One region of the Streptomyces sp. NPDC046727 genome, then DNA from elsewhere that is predicted to be linked to it. Evidence: riboswitches for the same ligand, from Rfam matches in the RefSeq annotation. Region 1 holds a riboswitch; the other holds the start of a gene.

Region 1 (7,254 bases):
CTCCCTCGCCACCCAGCGGGTCGAGGGCCTGTCGATCCGCAACCAGCTGCCCGGCACCATCGCCCAGCTCACCACCGGCGAGGCCATGGCCTCCGTGAAGGTCTCCCTGGCCCTCGGCGAGATCACCGCCGTGATCACGAAGGACGCGGTCGGCGACCTCGGCCTGTTCGTGGGCTCCGACGTCATCGCCCTGATCAAGGCGACCGAGGTGTCCCTGGTGACGGCCCAGTAACGGGTGAGGGCCCCGTCCGCTCGCACGGACGGGGCCCTCACTCTCGCTCACTCAGTCCTCGTAGGCGTCCAGCGGCGGGCAGGAGCACACCAGGTTGCGGTCGCCGAAGGCCTGGTCGATGCGGCGCACCGGTGGCCAGTACTTGTCGGCGGCCGAGACGCCGGCCGGGAAGACGGCCTCCTCGCGGCTGTAGGCGTGCGTCCACTCCCCGCCGAGCGCGGCGGCGGTGTGCGGGGCGTTCCGCAGCGGGTTGTCCTCCGCGGGCCACTCGCCCGAGCCGGCCTTCTCGATCTCCGCGCGGATGGCGATCATCGCATCGCAGAAACGGTCCAGCTCGGTGAGGTCCTCGGACTCGGTCGGCTCGATCATCAGCGTGCCGGCCACCGGGAACGACATCGTCGGCGCGTGGAAGCCGTAGTCGATCAGGCGCTTGGCCACGTCGTCCACGGTCACGCCGGTCGTCTTGGTCAGCGGGCGCAGGTCGATGATGCACTCGTGCGCGACCAGGCCGCCGGGGCCGGTGTAGAGCACCGGGTAGTGCGGCTCCAGGCGCTTGGCGATGTAGTTCGCCGACAGCACGGCCACCTGCGTGGCCCGCTTGAGGCCCTCGCCGCCCATCAGACGGACGTACGCCCACGAGATGGGCAGGATGCCCGCGCTGCCCCAGGGGGCCGCGGAGATCGGGCCCACTCCCGTCTCCGGGCCGGCCTCCGGCTGCAGCGGGTGGTTCGGCAGGTACGGCGCCAGGTGCGCGCGGACCGCGACCGGGCCGACGCCCGGACCGCCGCCGCCGTGCGGGATGCAGAACGTCTTGTGCAGGTTCAGGTGCGAGACGTCACCGCCGAAGTGGCCCGGCTTGGCGAGGCCGACGAGCGCGTTGAGGTTGGCGCCGTCGACGTAGACCTGGCCGCCGGCCTCGTGGACCTGGGCGCAGATGTCGGCGACGTGCTCCTCGAACACACCGTGCGTCGACGGGTAGGTGATCATCAGCACGGCCAGCTCGTCGCGGTACTGCTCGATCTTGGCCCGCAGGTCCTCTACGTCGATCTCGCCGTCCTCGGCGGTCTTGACGACGACGACCTTCATGCCGGCCATCACGGCGCTGGCCGCGTTGGTGCCGTGCGCGGAGGACGGGATCAGGCAGACGGTGCGCTGCTCGTCGCCGTTGGCACGGTGGTAGCCGCGGACGGCCAGCAGACCGGCCAGCTCGCCCTGCGAACCGGCGTTCGGCTGGAGGGAGACCTTGTCGTAGCCGGTGACCTCGGCCAGCCGGTCCTCCAGCTCGTGGATGAGCGTGAGGTAGCCCTGGGCCTGCTCGGCGGGGGCGAACGGGTGCAGCTGGCCGAACTCGGGCCAGGTGACCGGCTCCATCTCCGTGGTGGCGTTGAGCTTCATGGTGCAGGAGCCCAGCGGGATCATGCCGCGGTCGAGCGCGTAGTCGCGGTCGGCCAGCCTGCGCAGGTAGCGCAGCATCGCGGTCTCGGAGCGGTGCTGCTGGAAGACCGGGTGGGTGAGGTAGTCGTCGGTGCGCAGCAGCGCCTCGGGCAGGGTGTCCTCGGCGGTCGCGTCCAGCGCCTCGATGTCGGCCTCGACGCCGAAGGCGGCGAAGACGGCGGCCAGCTGGGCCCGGTTGGTGGTCTCGTCGCAGGCCATGGAGACGTGGTCGGCGTCGACCAGGCGCAGGTTGACCCCGCCCGCCCGGGCGGCGGCGGCGATCTCGGCGGCCTTGCCGGGCACGCGCGCGGTGAGCGTGTCGAAGTAGGCGCCGTGGACGATCTCGACACCGGCGGCCGTCAGCCCCTGGGCGAGGATCGTGGCGTACCGGTGCGTCCGCCGGGCGATGGTCCGCAGGCCCTCCGGCCCGTGGTAGACGGCGTACATGCCGGCCATGACGGCGAGCAGCACCTGCGCGGTGCAGATGTTGCTGGTCGCCTTCTCCCGGCGGATGTGCTGCTCACGGGTCTGCAGCGCGAGCCGGTAGGCCCTGTTCCCGTCGGCGTCGACGGAGACGCCGACGAGGCGGCCGGGGAGGCTGCGCGCGAACTTCTCGTGCACGGCCATGTAGCCGGCGTGCGGCCCGCCGAAGCCCATCGGCACACCGAAGCGCTGGGTGGTGCCGACCGCGATGTCCGCGCCCAGCTCGCCCGGCGAGGTCAGCAGGGTCAGCGCGAGCAGGTCCGCGGCGACGGTGACCAGGGCGCCCAGCTCGTGCGCCTGCTCGATGACGGGCTTGATGTCCCGTACGGCTCCGGAGGCGCCCGGGTACTGGATCAGCACGCCGTTGATCTCGCGCCCGGCGATCTCGGCCGGGATGCCCTCGCTGAGGTCGGCGACGACGATCTCGACGCCGGTCGGCTCGGCCCGGGTCTCGATGACGGCGATGGTCTGCGGCAGCGCGTCCGCGTCGACCAGGAACAGGCCCTTCTTGTTCTTGCCCATGCGCCGGGACAGCGCCATCGCCTCGGCGGCGGCCGTGCCCTCGTCCAGCAGGGAGGCGCCGGAGGTGGGCAGACCGGTCAGCTCGGCGACCATCGTCTGGAAGTTCAGCAGGGCTTCGAGCCGCCCCTGGGAGATCTCCGGCTGGTACGGCGTGTAGGCCGTGTACCAGGCGGGGTTCTCCATGACGTTGCGCAGGACGACGGGCGGCGTGAAGGTGCCGTAGTAGCCCAGGCCGATCATGGAGCCGAGGACCTGGTTGCGGTCGGCGAGCGAGCGCAGCTCGGCGAGCACCTCGGCCTCGGTACGGGCACCCGGCAGGTCCAGAGCGTCGGCGTTCTTGATCACATCCGGGACCGCGGCGGCGGTCAGCTCGTCGAGCGAGCCGTACCCGACCTGCGCGAGCATCTTGGCCCGCGCCTCCTGGTCGGGCCCGATGTGGCGCTGCTCGAACGGGGTGCCCGCTTCGAGCTCGGAGAGCGGAATGCGATGGGCGGTCATTGCGGAGGCCTCCTGGTCTGACGCGACCTGCGAGGGGCACCACGGCGCGGGTACCCCGACGGCCTCCCCCTCTGTCATCTCAACCTGAGAGCTTCACCGGACACCCGAAGGCGCCGGCTTTCACCGTCGGTGAGAGCGGGAGCCGTCGACACCCGCCCTGCTTTCCAGAGTGACCTCGTCCGTGCGGTACATGAGCCTGAGAGATTCCGGGGAGGATTTGCTCCTTCGGCGCCTCCGAGGTGGTCGGAGGACTCTCCCGCACGGGATCAGCAGCCGCTGTCAGCCTACCAGCGAGGTCAACGCCAGGGCCTTCGAGTGGCCGCCTCCTTGAATGTGCTCTTTTGTAGTGCTTACGGATGAGTTGCGACCATGTGGAGGGAGAGGGCCCGTGCAGACCGACATCGATCCGCGCAACCTGATCGGCCGCAAGGCGTTCGACCGCAATGGCACCAAGATCGGCACCATCGACGAGGTGTACCTGGACGACGCGACCGGCGACCCCGAGTGGGCGGCCATACGGACCGGCCTGTTCTCCCGGGACGCCTTCGTCCCGCTGGAGCCCAGCGAGCTGGTCGAAGGCACCCTGCGCGTCCCCTTCGACCGCGCTCTGATCAAGGACGCCCCCGACTTCGGCGTGGGCCGCCACCTCTCCCCCGAACAGGAACTCCAGCTCCTCCACCACTACGGCCTCGACGTGGCCTCACCCCCCGGGGTCCCGGACCATGACTTCGGCAAACTGGCGGGCTCGGAGGATGCCTGATAGCGGGTCTCCTCCGGGGTCCCCCGGGGCGGAGCCCCGGGTCGGTCACCGCTCGGCGGACCGGGTCGGGCGGGTGCGTGGACGAGGTCGGATCCCGGAACCAACGGCAGCGGCTCGGCGGCCTCCAGCGCGGGATCGCCGACCAGGAACGTCCGCACCCGCCCCGGAGGAGACTGCGGCGTCTCGAACCGCACGGTGACCCGCCCGACCCCACTCCCCTGCACCCACCCGGGGCCCCACTCGGCGTGCCGCACGTCCTGCCCGGCACGCCACTGCCGTTCGGCGGGCTCCGGCGGCTCCGGCACGGCCTCGGCCGCCATGTTCTCGGACTCCTCCGCCGCCCCCGAGGGCTGCGCGGCCTGCGCGAACAGGTCCTCCTGCGTGTAGTCGGCAAGCCCGGACACCCCCACCCCCAGCAGCCGCACGCCACCGGTGGTGTCCACGGAGTCCAGCAGCCGAGCCGCCGCCTCCCTTATCACCGCGGGATCGTCCGTGGGCCCTCTGAGGGTCTCGGAGCGGGTCAGGGTGGAGAAGTCGTACCGCCGCACCTTCAGCACGATCGTCCGCCCGGACAGCCCGGCCCCCCGCAGCCGCCGCACGCACCGGTCGGCCAGCCGCTGCACCTCCAGACCGACCCGCAGCCGGTCGTGGATGTCCACGGCGTACGTGTCCTCCACCGACACCGACTTGGCCTCCCGCTCCGCCACCACGGGCCGCTCGTCCCGGGCCAGGGCCATGGCGTGGAGAGCGTGCCCGTGCGCCTTGCCGAGCAGCCGGACCAGCTCGTCCTCACCCGCCTCGGCCAGCTCCTCCACCGTGGTGATCCCGGCCCTGCGCAGATGGTCCCCGGTGGCCGGCCCGACCCCCGGCAGGGTACGCACCGGCATCGGCCCCAGCAGCGCCCGCTCGGTGCCCGGCTCGATCAGCGTCAGACCGTCCGGCTTGGCCTGCTCGGAGGCGATCTTCGCGAGCATCTTGGAGGCGGCGAGCCCCACCGACCCGGTGAGCCCGGTGACCGCCCGGATGTCCGCGCGCAGCTTCGCCCCGGCCAGCCGCGCCGACTCCTCGTCCCAGGCGGCTTCCCCGGCCTCCAGATCCACGAACGCCTCGTCCAGGCTGAGCGGCTCGACCAGCGGTGACAGCTCCCGCAGCAGCGCCATCACCTGGTCGCTGACCGCCCGGTACAGGCTGAAGCGCGGCTCCAGGTAGGCCGCGTTGGGTGCCAGCCGGCGCGCCTGGGCCATGGGCATCGCCGAGTGGACCCCGAAAACCCGTGCCTCGTACGACGCGGTGGCCACCACCCCGCGCGGTCCGAGGCCGCCCACGACGACCGCCTTCCCGCGCAGGCTCGGCTTGGACGCCTGCTCCACCGAGGCGAAGAAGGCATCCATGTCGAGATGCAGGATCGTGGGCGCGTTTCTCACATCTCCGATGCTGCACCACGCCACTGACAATGCGGTGGTGCCGGAGCGCCCCTGCCGGGGGACCGGCGCTCAGACCGCCCGGTTGCGGCGGCGCGCCAGCTCGTCCGCGGGGTTGTGCCCGACGAGGGTCTCGCCGGTGTCGATGCGCTCGCCGTGCAGCTGGGAGAGGGCGCTTTCCACGTCCCGCCACACCACGCCGACGGCGATGCCGAAGATGCCCTGACCGCCCTGGAGCAGCGCATGGACCTCGTCCGGCGAGGTGCACTCGTACACGGTGGCGCCGTCGCTCATCAGGGTCATCCGCTCCAGGTCGCGGAAACCGCGTTCCCTGAGGTGCTGGACGGCCGTGCGGATGTTCTGCAGCGACACCCCGGTGTCCAGGAACCGTTTCACGATCTTCAGGACGACGACGTCCCGGAAGCTGTACAGACGCTGGGTGCCCGACCCGTAGGCGGGCCGCACGCTGGGCTCGACCAGACCGGTGCGGGCCCAGTAGTCGAGCTGCCGGTAGGTGATGCCGGCAGCCGCGCAGGCCGTGGGCCCGCGGTAGCCGATCTGCTCGGACGTCATGGACGCCACCCCTCCGCCGTTCGGCACCGCCGTCGGCAGCTGCGGAGCGTGCTCCACCGCGCTGCCGGCATGGGCATGTCCCCCACCTGAGCGCAGCCGCGAACTCGGGGGCGAGTACGAACCGCTCTCCCCGAAACCACGTCCGGGGGCATCCCCAGCCGTACTGTCGCCGCTGGTTCTCACGCCGACCTCCGTCCTTGACCTGCCTTCTCGACGGTAGGCAGTCACCAGGGGTGCGTCAACGATCGCCACACTCGGCACGCCGAGTGATAATCACCCTAGGAGTGGTTTCCCGTGTCCCACCGCGGGGAAAGGCTAGCCGAATGCGCTCGCGGGGAGCCGTAGGACGCTCTCACTGGCCGGAGGCAATTGCCGGGGCGCGGGCCGCGCGGAGCCGCCGTCCGCCCCGGAGGAAACCCCGGTCGGCGGGCCTGCCGCGCGTCTCACTGGCTGCTGGTGCCGAAGTCCTCGGGCGAGATCTGGTCGAGGAACTCGCGGAACTTCTCCACCTCGTCCTCTTGCTCGTCCGGAATGGCGATGCCCGCATCGTCCAGCACCGTGTCACTGCCGTAGATCGGCGTTCCGGTGCGCAGGGCCAGCGCTATGGCATCGGAGGGCCGGGCGCTGACCTCGACTCCGCTGGCGAACACCAGCTCCGCGTAGAAGACCCCTTCCCGCAGATCGGTGATGCGCACTTCGGTCAGCTCCTGGCCGACGGCCTCCAGCACGTCCTTGAACAGGTCGTGAGTCAGCGGTCGCGCGGGGGCCATGCCCTGCTGGGCGAAGGCGATCGCCGTCGCCTCCCCCGGCCCGATCCAGATGGGGAGGTAACGGTCGCCCCCCACTTCGCGCAGGAGCACGATCGGTTGGTTGGAGGGCATTTCGACCCGGACACCTACGACATCGAGCTCGTTCACACAGCAACCCTAGGCCGTGCCCGGGATGTTTGGGTAGTCGGGCCGGGAACAGGTGCCCGATCCGGCCGCTCCGGCCCCCGCCGGTTCAGGGCAGCCGTACCCCGAGAGCGGTCTTCACCAGGGCGGCGTGCAGCCTCACCGTGAGGGCCGCCAGCTCCTTCGTACGGGCCTCGGCATGTGCCCTGGTCTGCGGGTTGCGGTGGCGCTTGAGCGGGGCCACCACCTGGTCCACCAGCCCCGCCTCACGGTCGGCGGCGGCCTTCATCACCCGAAGGTGCCGCGGCTCGATGCCGAACCGGCCCAGTTCGGAGACGAGCGAGGCCACGGTGACGGCCTCGGCGTCGTAGGCCCCGTCCTCCAGGGGAGCGATGAGGCCGTAGGACTCCCACTCCTTCAGCTCGGCCTCGTCGACGT
Region 2 (7,254 bases), on a different contig from region 1:
CCGTCATGCCGTTGGCGTGGTACGGCAGGGCCTTGCGGCGGTGCAGGACCAGGTCGTCGTCGAAGGAGAAGGCGATCTCGTGCTCGCCGAGCAGCCTGAGCCGCCCCGCCTGCTTGATCGTTTCCACCCGCTCGTCGGCCGTCTCCACGTCCACCGTGCGCGGCGAGACGCCCTCCAGACCGAGCAGCACGGCCTTCGGGGTGCCGTGGCCGTGACCGGTCGCGCCGAGCGAGCCGTACAGCTCGCAGCGGACGGCGGTGGTCTTCTCCAGCAGACCCTCGTTGCGCAGCCGGCGGGCGAACATGCGCGCCGCACGCATCGGGCCGACCGTGTGGGAGCTGGACGGGCCGATGCCGATCGAGAACAGGTCGAAGACCGAGATGGCCACGGGGGGACTCCTCACGACGGGGGTGGTGCAAAGGGTGGTACAGGGGCGCGGCACCGCGCACACCCGTACTCCCAGTGTGCGCGGTGCCCCGCGAAAGGTGACTTACTTGTTCAGACCCGGGTACAGCGGGTGCTTGTCGGCGAGCGCCTTCACGCGCGCCTTCAGGGCCTCCGCGTCGGCCGCCCCGAAGGGAGAGGGCGCCTTCAGCGTCTCGGCGATCACGTCCGCGACCTCGGCGAAGTCCTCGGCCGTGAAGCCGCGGGTCGCCAGGGCCGGCGTACCGATCCGCAGGCCCGAGGTGACCATCGGCGGGCGCGGGTCGTTCGGGACGGCGTTGCGGTTGACCGTGATGCCGACCTCGTGGAGGCGGTCCTCGGCCTGCTGGCCGTCCAGCTCGGACGCGCGCAGGTCGACCAGGATCAGGTGCACGTCGGTGCCGCCGGACAGCACGTTGACCCCGGCCTCGCGGGCGTCGGCCGCCGTCAGGCGCTCGGCGAGGATCCGCGCGCCCTCCACCGTACGGCGCTGGCGCTCCTTGAAGTCCTCCGAGGCCGCGACCTTGAAGGAGACCGCCTTGGCCGCGATCACGTGCTCCAGGGGGCCGCCCTGGAAGCCCGGGAAGACGGACGAGTTCAGCTTCTTCGCGAAGTCCTTCTTGGCGAGGATGATGCCGCCGCGCGGACCGCCCAGCGTCTTGTGGGTGGTCGAGGTGACGACGTGCGCGTGCTCCACCGGGTTCGGGTGCAGACCGGCCGCGACCAGGCCCGCGAAGTGGGCCATGTCGACCCACAGGTACGCCTCGACCTCGTCGGCGATCCGGCGGAACTCGGCGAAGTCCAGCTCCCGCGGGTACGCCGACCAGCCCGCGATGATCACCTTCGGGCGGTGCTCCTTGGCGAGCCTCTCGACCTCGGCCATGTCGACCAGACCGGTCTCGGCGTTCACGTGGTAGGCGACCACGTCGAACTGCTTGCCGGAGAAGTTCAGCCGCATCCCGTGGGTCAGGTGGCCGCCGTGCGCCAGGTCCAGGCCGAGGATCGTGTCCCCGGGCTGGGCCAGCGCGAACAGGGCCGCCTGGTTCGCGGAGGCGCCGGAGTGGGGCTGCACATTGGCGTACTCGGCGCCGAACAGCTCCTTGACCCGGTCGATCGCGATCTGCTCGGCGACGTCGACGTGCTCGCAGCCGCCGTAGTAGCGGCGGCCCGGGTAGCCCTCGGCGTACTTGTTGGTGAGGACCGAGCCCTGGGCCTCCATCACCGCGAGCGGCGCGAAGTTCTCGGAGGCGATCATCTCCAGGGTCGACTGCTGGCGGTCCAGCTCGGCGTCGACCGTGGCGGCGATCTCCGGGTCCAGCTCGTGCAGGGGCGTGTTCAGAACAGTCATGCGGGGACGACTCCTCAGCCGGCGGTGAAGGCGGTGTACTCGTCGGCGGAGAGCAGCTCGGCGGGCTCCTCCGTGACGCGTACCTTGAACAGCCAGCCGCCCTCGAAGGGCGCGGAGTTCACCAGCGACGGGTCGTTGACGACGTCCTCGTTGACCTCGGTGACCACACCGGTGACCGGCGAGTACAGGTCGGAGACCGACTTGGTGGACTCCAGCTCACCGCAGGTCTCGCCGGCGGACACCGTGGAGTCGACGTCGGGGAGCTGGACGAAGACGACATCGCCGAGCGCGTTGGCCGCGTGCTCCGTGATGCCGACCGTCGAGACGCCGTCCTCGGCGCCCGACAGCCACTCGTGCTCCTTGCTGTAGCGCAGCTGCTGGGGGTTGCTCATGGCCTGAATTCTCCTGTACACGCGGGACTGCTGATGACGGGGGGACTGCGGAAACCGCTGGTGAGCGGGCGAATGTGCGCAGGGTCACGCGCCGGCCACGGGGCCGGTGCCCCGCGGACCGCGCCCGCGTCCGGTCTCTACTTCTGGCGCTTGTAGAAGGGCAGCGCCACGACCTGGTACGGCTCGTGGGTGCCCCGGATGTCCACGCCGACGCCCTCGGCGCCCGGCGCCGCGTGGGCCGCGTCGACGTAGGCCATGGCGATCGGCTTGCCCAGGGTGGGGGAGGGGGCACCGGAGGTGACCTCGCCGATCACCGCGCCGCCGGCGACGACCGCGTACCCGGCGCGCGGGATGCGGCGGCCCTCGGCGATCAGGCCGACCAGCACCCGCGGCGGGTTCTCCTGGGCCTTGGCGGCGGCCTCGGTGAGCGCCTCGCGGCCCACGAAGTCGCCCTCCTTCTCGAACTTCACCACGCGGCCGAGCCCGGCGTCGAAGGGCGTGAGGGACGTGGTCAGCTCGTGCCCGTACAGCGGCATGCCCGCCTCCAGGCGCAGCGTGTCCCGGCAGGACAGGCCGCACGGCACCAGGCCGACGCCCTCGCCGGCCTCGGTCAGCGCCTGCCACAGCTCGACGGCGTGCTCCGGCTTCACGAACAGCTCGAAGCCGTCCTCGCCGGTGTAGCCGGTGCGGGCGATGAGCGCGGGGACGCCGGCGACCGTGCCGGGCAGGCCGGCGTAGTACTTCAGGCCGTCCAGGTCGGCGTCGGTGAGGGACTTCAGAATGCCCGGGGACTCGGGCCCCTGGACGGCGATGAGCGCGTACGCGTCCCGGTCGTCCCGCACCTCGGCGTCGAAGCCCGCGGCGCGCTCGGTCAGCGCGTCCAGGACCACCTGGGCGTTGGAGGCGTTGGCCACGACCATGTACTCGGTCTCGGCCAGCCGGTAGACGATCAGGTCGTCCAGGATGCCGCCGTCGGCCTGGCAGATCATGGTGTAGCGGGCGCGGCCGACGCCGACGGAGGCGATGTTGCCGACCAGGGCGAAGTTCAGGAGGGCGGCGGCCCCGTCGCCGGTGACGGTGATCTCGCCCATGTGGGAGAGGTCGAAGAGACCGGCCCGCGTCCGCACGGCGACGTGCTCGTCGCGCTCGGAGCCGTAGCGCAGGGGCATGTCCCAGCCGGCGAAGTCGGTCATCGTCGCGCCCAGCGAGCGATGCACGGCATCCAGCGCTGTATGACGGAGTTCGGTACTGCTCATCGGTCGGTCGTCTCCCAAGGAATGACAGGCGAGGAACGTTCCTCCCCATCTGTCATCGGAACCTGAGAGGTTCGCCCTGACCGTCACGGGGACGATCACGGCTTGCACCTTGGGTGGAGCCACTGTCGCAGCGGCCCGCTTTTCAGATGTGCCTCGCCCGCGCGGTAACGGGGCCTGAGAGATTCAAGGGAGGGACTTGCTCCTTCGGCGCCCCGGCACCAGTGCTGCCAGGGACTCTCCCGCGCGGATTCAAACGGCCGGTATGCAGTTGGCGGCCTCATCATTGCACGCCGCACCCCGGCCATCCAGAGCGTGCTGCTTGTAACCGAGCTGTGGCAGTACGCGCACGAACCGCCGACCGTTGCCCATTACCTTCTCTTTACATAGAACGGGCATGGGGATGACCGAGCCCACTGGGGAGGACGATCACGGTGAACAGGACCACGGCCTACGCCGGCATCGCGGTGCCCGAGCAGCCCTCCGCCGCCACCCGCGAGCGCTGCGCGGACCGCCCCGCGCCGGTCGTCCGCGATCTGCGCGACCGCGCCGGCCGCAGCCCGCACGCCCTGCTCTTCGGCCGCGAGGACCTGGTGGTGATCACCGGTCTGCCCGGCAGCGGCAAGTCCACCCTGATGCACCGCGCCGTCACCGGCCACCGCGTCGACTCCCAGGACACCCGCGACCGCTGGGACGCCCGGGTCCCCCGCCGCCTCCCCTACGCGCTGTACCGCCCCCTGGTCCGCCTCGCCCACTACGCCGGGCTGCGCCGGGCCCTGCGCACCGGCGAGGGCGTCGTCGTGCACGACTGCGGCACCCAGTCCTGGGTGCGCGCCTGGCTGGCCCGCGAGGCCCGCCGCCGCGGCGGCACCCTGCACCTGCTCCTCCTCGACGTCACCCCCGAGACGGCCAGGCAGGGTCAGCGCGAGCGCGGCCGGGGAGTGTCCCGCTACGCCTTCCGCCGCCACCGCCGGACGACCGACCGGCTGCTGCGCGCCGTGGAGAAGGGGGAGCTGCCGGCCGGCTGCGGTGCGGCGGTGCTGCTGGACCGGGACGCGGCGGACGTCCTGAACCGCATCGGCTTCACTCGGTGAGGCACTGTCACCGCCACCCGCTAGCCTTCTTGCTCACAGCAGTGGTTCCCAGCAGGCGGTAGGCAGATGGACTTCCCGGCGGACATTCCCGCGGACTTCCCGGCACAGGCGCACCCCCACCCGCACGGCGGTTGGCCCGGCAACGAACTGGAGGAGGTGCTCTCGGCCTCCCTCGGCATCCCCTCGGCGGGCGGCCGGATCGTCGAGGTCCTCGGCCGCAGCTTCCTGTGGATCCCGCTGCCGGGCGGCGGGGGCCCGGACAGCGGCCCGCTGGACCTGCCGACGCTGGACATCGACGGCCAGGCGTACGTGCCGGTGTTCAGCTCCGAGGAGCAGCTGCGCCGGGTGGCCGGCTCCCACATGTCGTACACCATCGCCCCGGCGGTGGAGTTCGCCCGCGGCCTGCCCCCGCAGATCGGCATCGCCGTCAACCCCGACGGGGTGGTCGGCATACCCCTCCCGCCCGCGGCCGTGGCCGAACTGTGCCGGGCGGGCCGCACCCCGCTCGACGGCCCCGCCTCCGGCGGCCGGGTCCGGCTCTTCGAGCCCGACTGGCAGGACGACCCGGTCGACTTCCTCGCCGCCGCCTCCGCCGAGTTCGCCGGGACCGGCGTGGTCCTCACCGCGCGCCGCTGCCTGGCCGCCATCGAGACGGCCGACCCGGTGATGTTCGTCGGCGTGGAACTCTCCCGGTGGGAGGGCGACCTCCGCGCCCTTCCCCTGGAGGCCCTGGGCAAGGCCCTCGGCACGGTCCCGGTCGCGTGGCCGGTCAACCTGGTCCTCCTGGACGTGACGGACGACCCGGTAGCCACCTGGCTGAAGACGAACGTCCGCCCCTTCTACGAGTACGGCCACTGAAAGCGCCCGAAGGGGCGCGGGGCTGTGTCCGATATGCGGCTCCGCCGCGGGGCGCGGGCAGCACAACGCACCCGGACCCGCGCACGAACATGAGGCCCCGAGCTACTGGGCGCATAAGCTGTCTCCGAACGCAGGGTCACTGAAAAGAGAAGGGCACGACAGGTGAGCGCGAGCCACAGCGGCAGCGTCGAGCACATGCTGCGCCAGGTCACGCCCGGACGCTACGACGCCTACGAGGCCCTGCTGCGCGCCCTCGCCACTCCCTCCTCCGGCCAGATCTGGATGTTCCTGTGGCACGGCCAGGGCGGCTCCCCGGACGCCCAGTACGGGGACATGGAGGTGGACGGCTTCCACTACGCCCCCTGCGTGACCTCCGCCCAGGAGCTGTCGGCCAGCGGCTGGAACCGTTCCTACGAGGTGGTCGACGGCCTCGACGTGGCCCGCACCCTCTACCCCGACCACTACGGCCTCTGGCTCAATCCGCACGCTCCGGGCGGCGGTGTCGGCATCCCCTGGCTGGATCTGCGCCGCATCGCCACCGGCCTGGACCGCCAGCCCGCCGGCCCGCTCCGCCTGTCCGAGCCCGGCATCGAGATCCCGCAGTTCTACGCCCTGCTCGCGCAGAACGCGCACCGCACCCCCGCGCTCCGCTCGCTGCGCCGCGCCTGGGTGCAGCCCGCGCTGGGGGCGCCGTATCTCGCCCTCGGCCTGGACGTGTACGACACCTCGCCCGCCGCGGTCGACTCGGTGCGCGCGATGATGCAGCAGTCCGTCGGCGCGGTCCCGGAGGGCCTGCCGGTGTCCACGGTCGCCATGACCGACGACTACGACCCGGTGGTCATGTGGATGCGGGTCCACGCGCGCCCCTTCTACGACCGCGAGGCCCACGCCGCCCCCGCACCGCAGCCCCAGCTGCAGGCCCCGCCGCAGGCCCCGGCCGGCGGCTACGGCTACCCGCCGGTGCGCGGCGCCTACTGAGCGACCGGCTGAGCGACCGGGCCGAGCGGCGCGACAACCGGGTCGAGCGAGACACTTCTTGGCCCGGATCGCAGGATTTACCGGGCCGACACACTTCTGCGCGCGTAGACATCGACCGATCGGCCCGAACCGCGCAAATTCGCCGTTCTGTCCCAACTGGGCAACGTCCGAGAGCCGTTACCCACTGTTCGGATAACGGAATCCCCCGCACTGCATCACGGTTGCGCATACTTTCGCCGTCAGCTCTGGCGGGTGATCGCAGCGACGCTGAAGACTCGCGACTCAGACACGAGGCCGAGACCTCGTGATCGATGGCAAGTCGACAAAGCCGCAATCCGCGGCAGGCGCAGGCCGGTCACCACCGGCGAGAGGGGTCGCTCACCGTGACCGCACCGATCGAGACCACCGGGGCGGCAACCGAGGCACAGCCGGAGGCTGTGCTGGAGGGTGCCGGTAAGGGGCAGATCGAGGGTCGTTCCCTGGGCCAGATCGCCTGGACCCGGTTCAAGAAGGACAAGGTCGCCGTCGCGGGCGGCGTCATCGTGATCCTGCTGATCCTCCTCGCCGTCCTCTCGCGTCCCATCCAGGCCATGTTCGGGCTCGACCCCAACGCCTTCCACCAGGACCTGATCACCCCGGACACCTCGCTGCCCAAGGGCAGTTGGGGCGGCATGAGCGCGGACCACCCGCTCGGCGTGGACCCGAAGTTCGGCCGGGACATCGCCACCCGCATCCTGGAGGGCTCCTGGGTGTCGCTGGTGGTCGCCTTCGGCGCCACGATCCTCTCCAACGTGATCGGCGCGATCATGGGCGTCGTGGCCGGCTACTACGGCGGACGGGTGGACTCGATCATCAGCCGGCTGATGGACACGTTCCTCGCCTTCCCCCTCCTGCTCTTCGCCATCTCC

The links. Region 1 has a riboswitch for glycine ahead of gcvP (aminomethyl-transferring glycine dehydrogenase). Riboswitches for the same ligand answer to the same signal wherever they lie in the genome.
Region 2: linked by a shared signal. The riboswitch ahead of gcvT (glycine cleavage system aminomethyltransferase GcvT) and the one ahead of gcvP (aminomethyl-transferring glycine dehydrogenase) in region 1 are both predicted to bind glycine.

Annotation. Positions count from the first base shown of each region.
Region 1 is NZ_JBEYYR010000072.1:7,128-14,381, reverse strand. It holds gene ABZ937_RS42215 (TOBE domain-containing protein) at 1-232, shown strand, start outside; gene gcvP (aminomethyl-transferring glycine dehydrogenase) at 284-3,169, opposite strand; glycine riboswitch at 3,344-3,438, opposite strand; gene ABZ937_RS42205 (PRC-barrel domain-containing protein) at 3,558-3,929, shown strand; gene ABZ937_RS42200 (DNA polymerase IV) at 3,851-5,353, opposite strand; gene ABZ937_RS42195 (MerR family transcriptional regulator) at 5,423-6,106, opposite strand; gene ABZ937_RS42190 (bifunctional nuclease family protein) at 6,367-6,840, opposite strand; gene ABZ937_RS42185 (MerR family transcriptional regulator) at 6,926-7,254, opposite strand, start outside.
Region 2 is NZ_JBEYYR010000018.1:117,851-125,104, reverse strand. It holds gene ABZ937_RS23095 (L-serine ammonia-lyase) at 1-388, opposite strand, end outside; gene glyA (serine hydroxymethyltransferase) at 491-1,771, opposite strand; gene gcvH (glycine cleavage system protein GcvH) at 1,786-2,163, opposite strand; gene gcvT (glycine cleavage system aminomethyltransferase GcvT) at 2,301-3,419, opposite strand; glycine riboswitch at 3,572-3,671, opposite strand; gene ABZ937_RS23075 (AAA family ATPase) at 3,851-4,510, shown strand; gene ABZ937_RS23070 (enhanced serine sensitivity protein SseB) at 4,577-5,368, shown strand; gene ABZ937_RS23065 (enhanced serine sensitivity protein SseB C-terminal domain-containing protein) at 5,531-6,346, shown strand; gene ABZ937_RS23060 (ABC transporter permease) at 6,730-7,254, shown strand, end outside.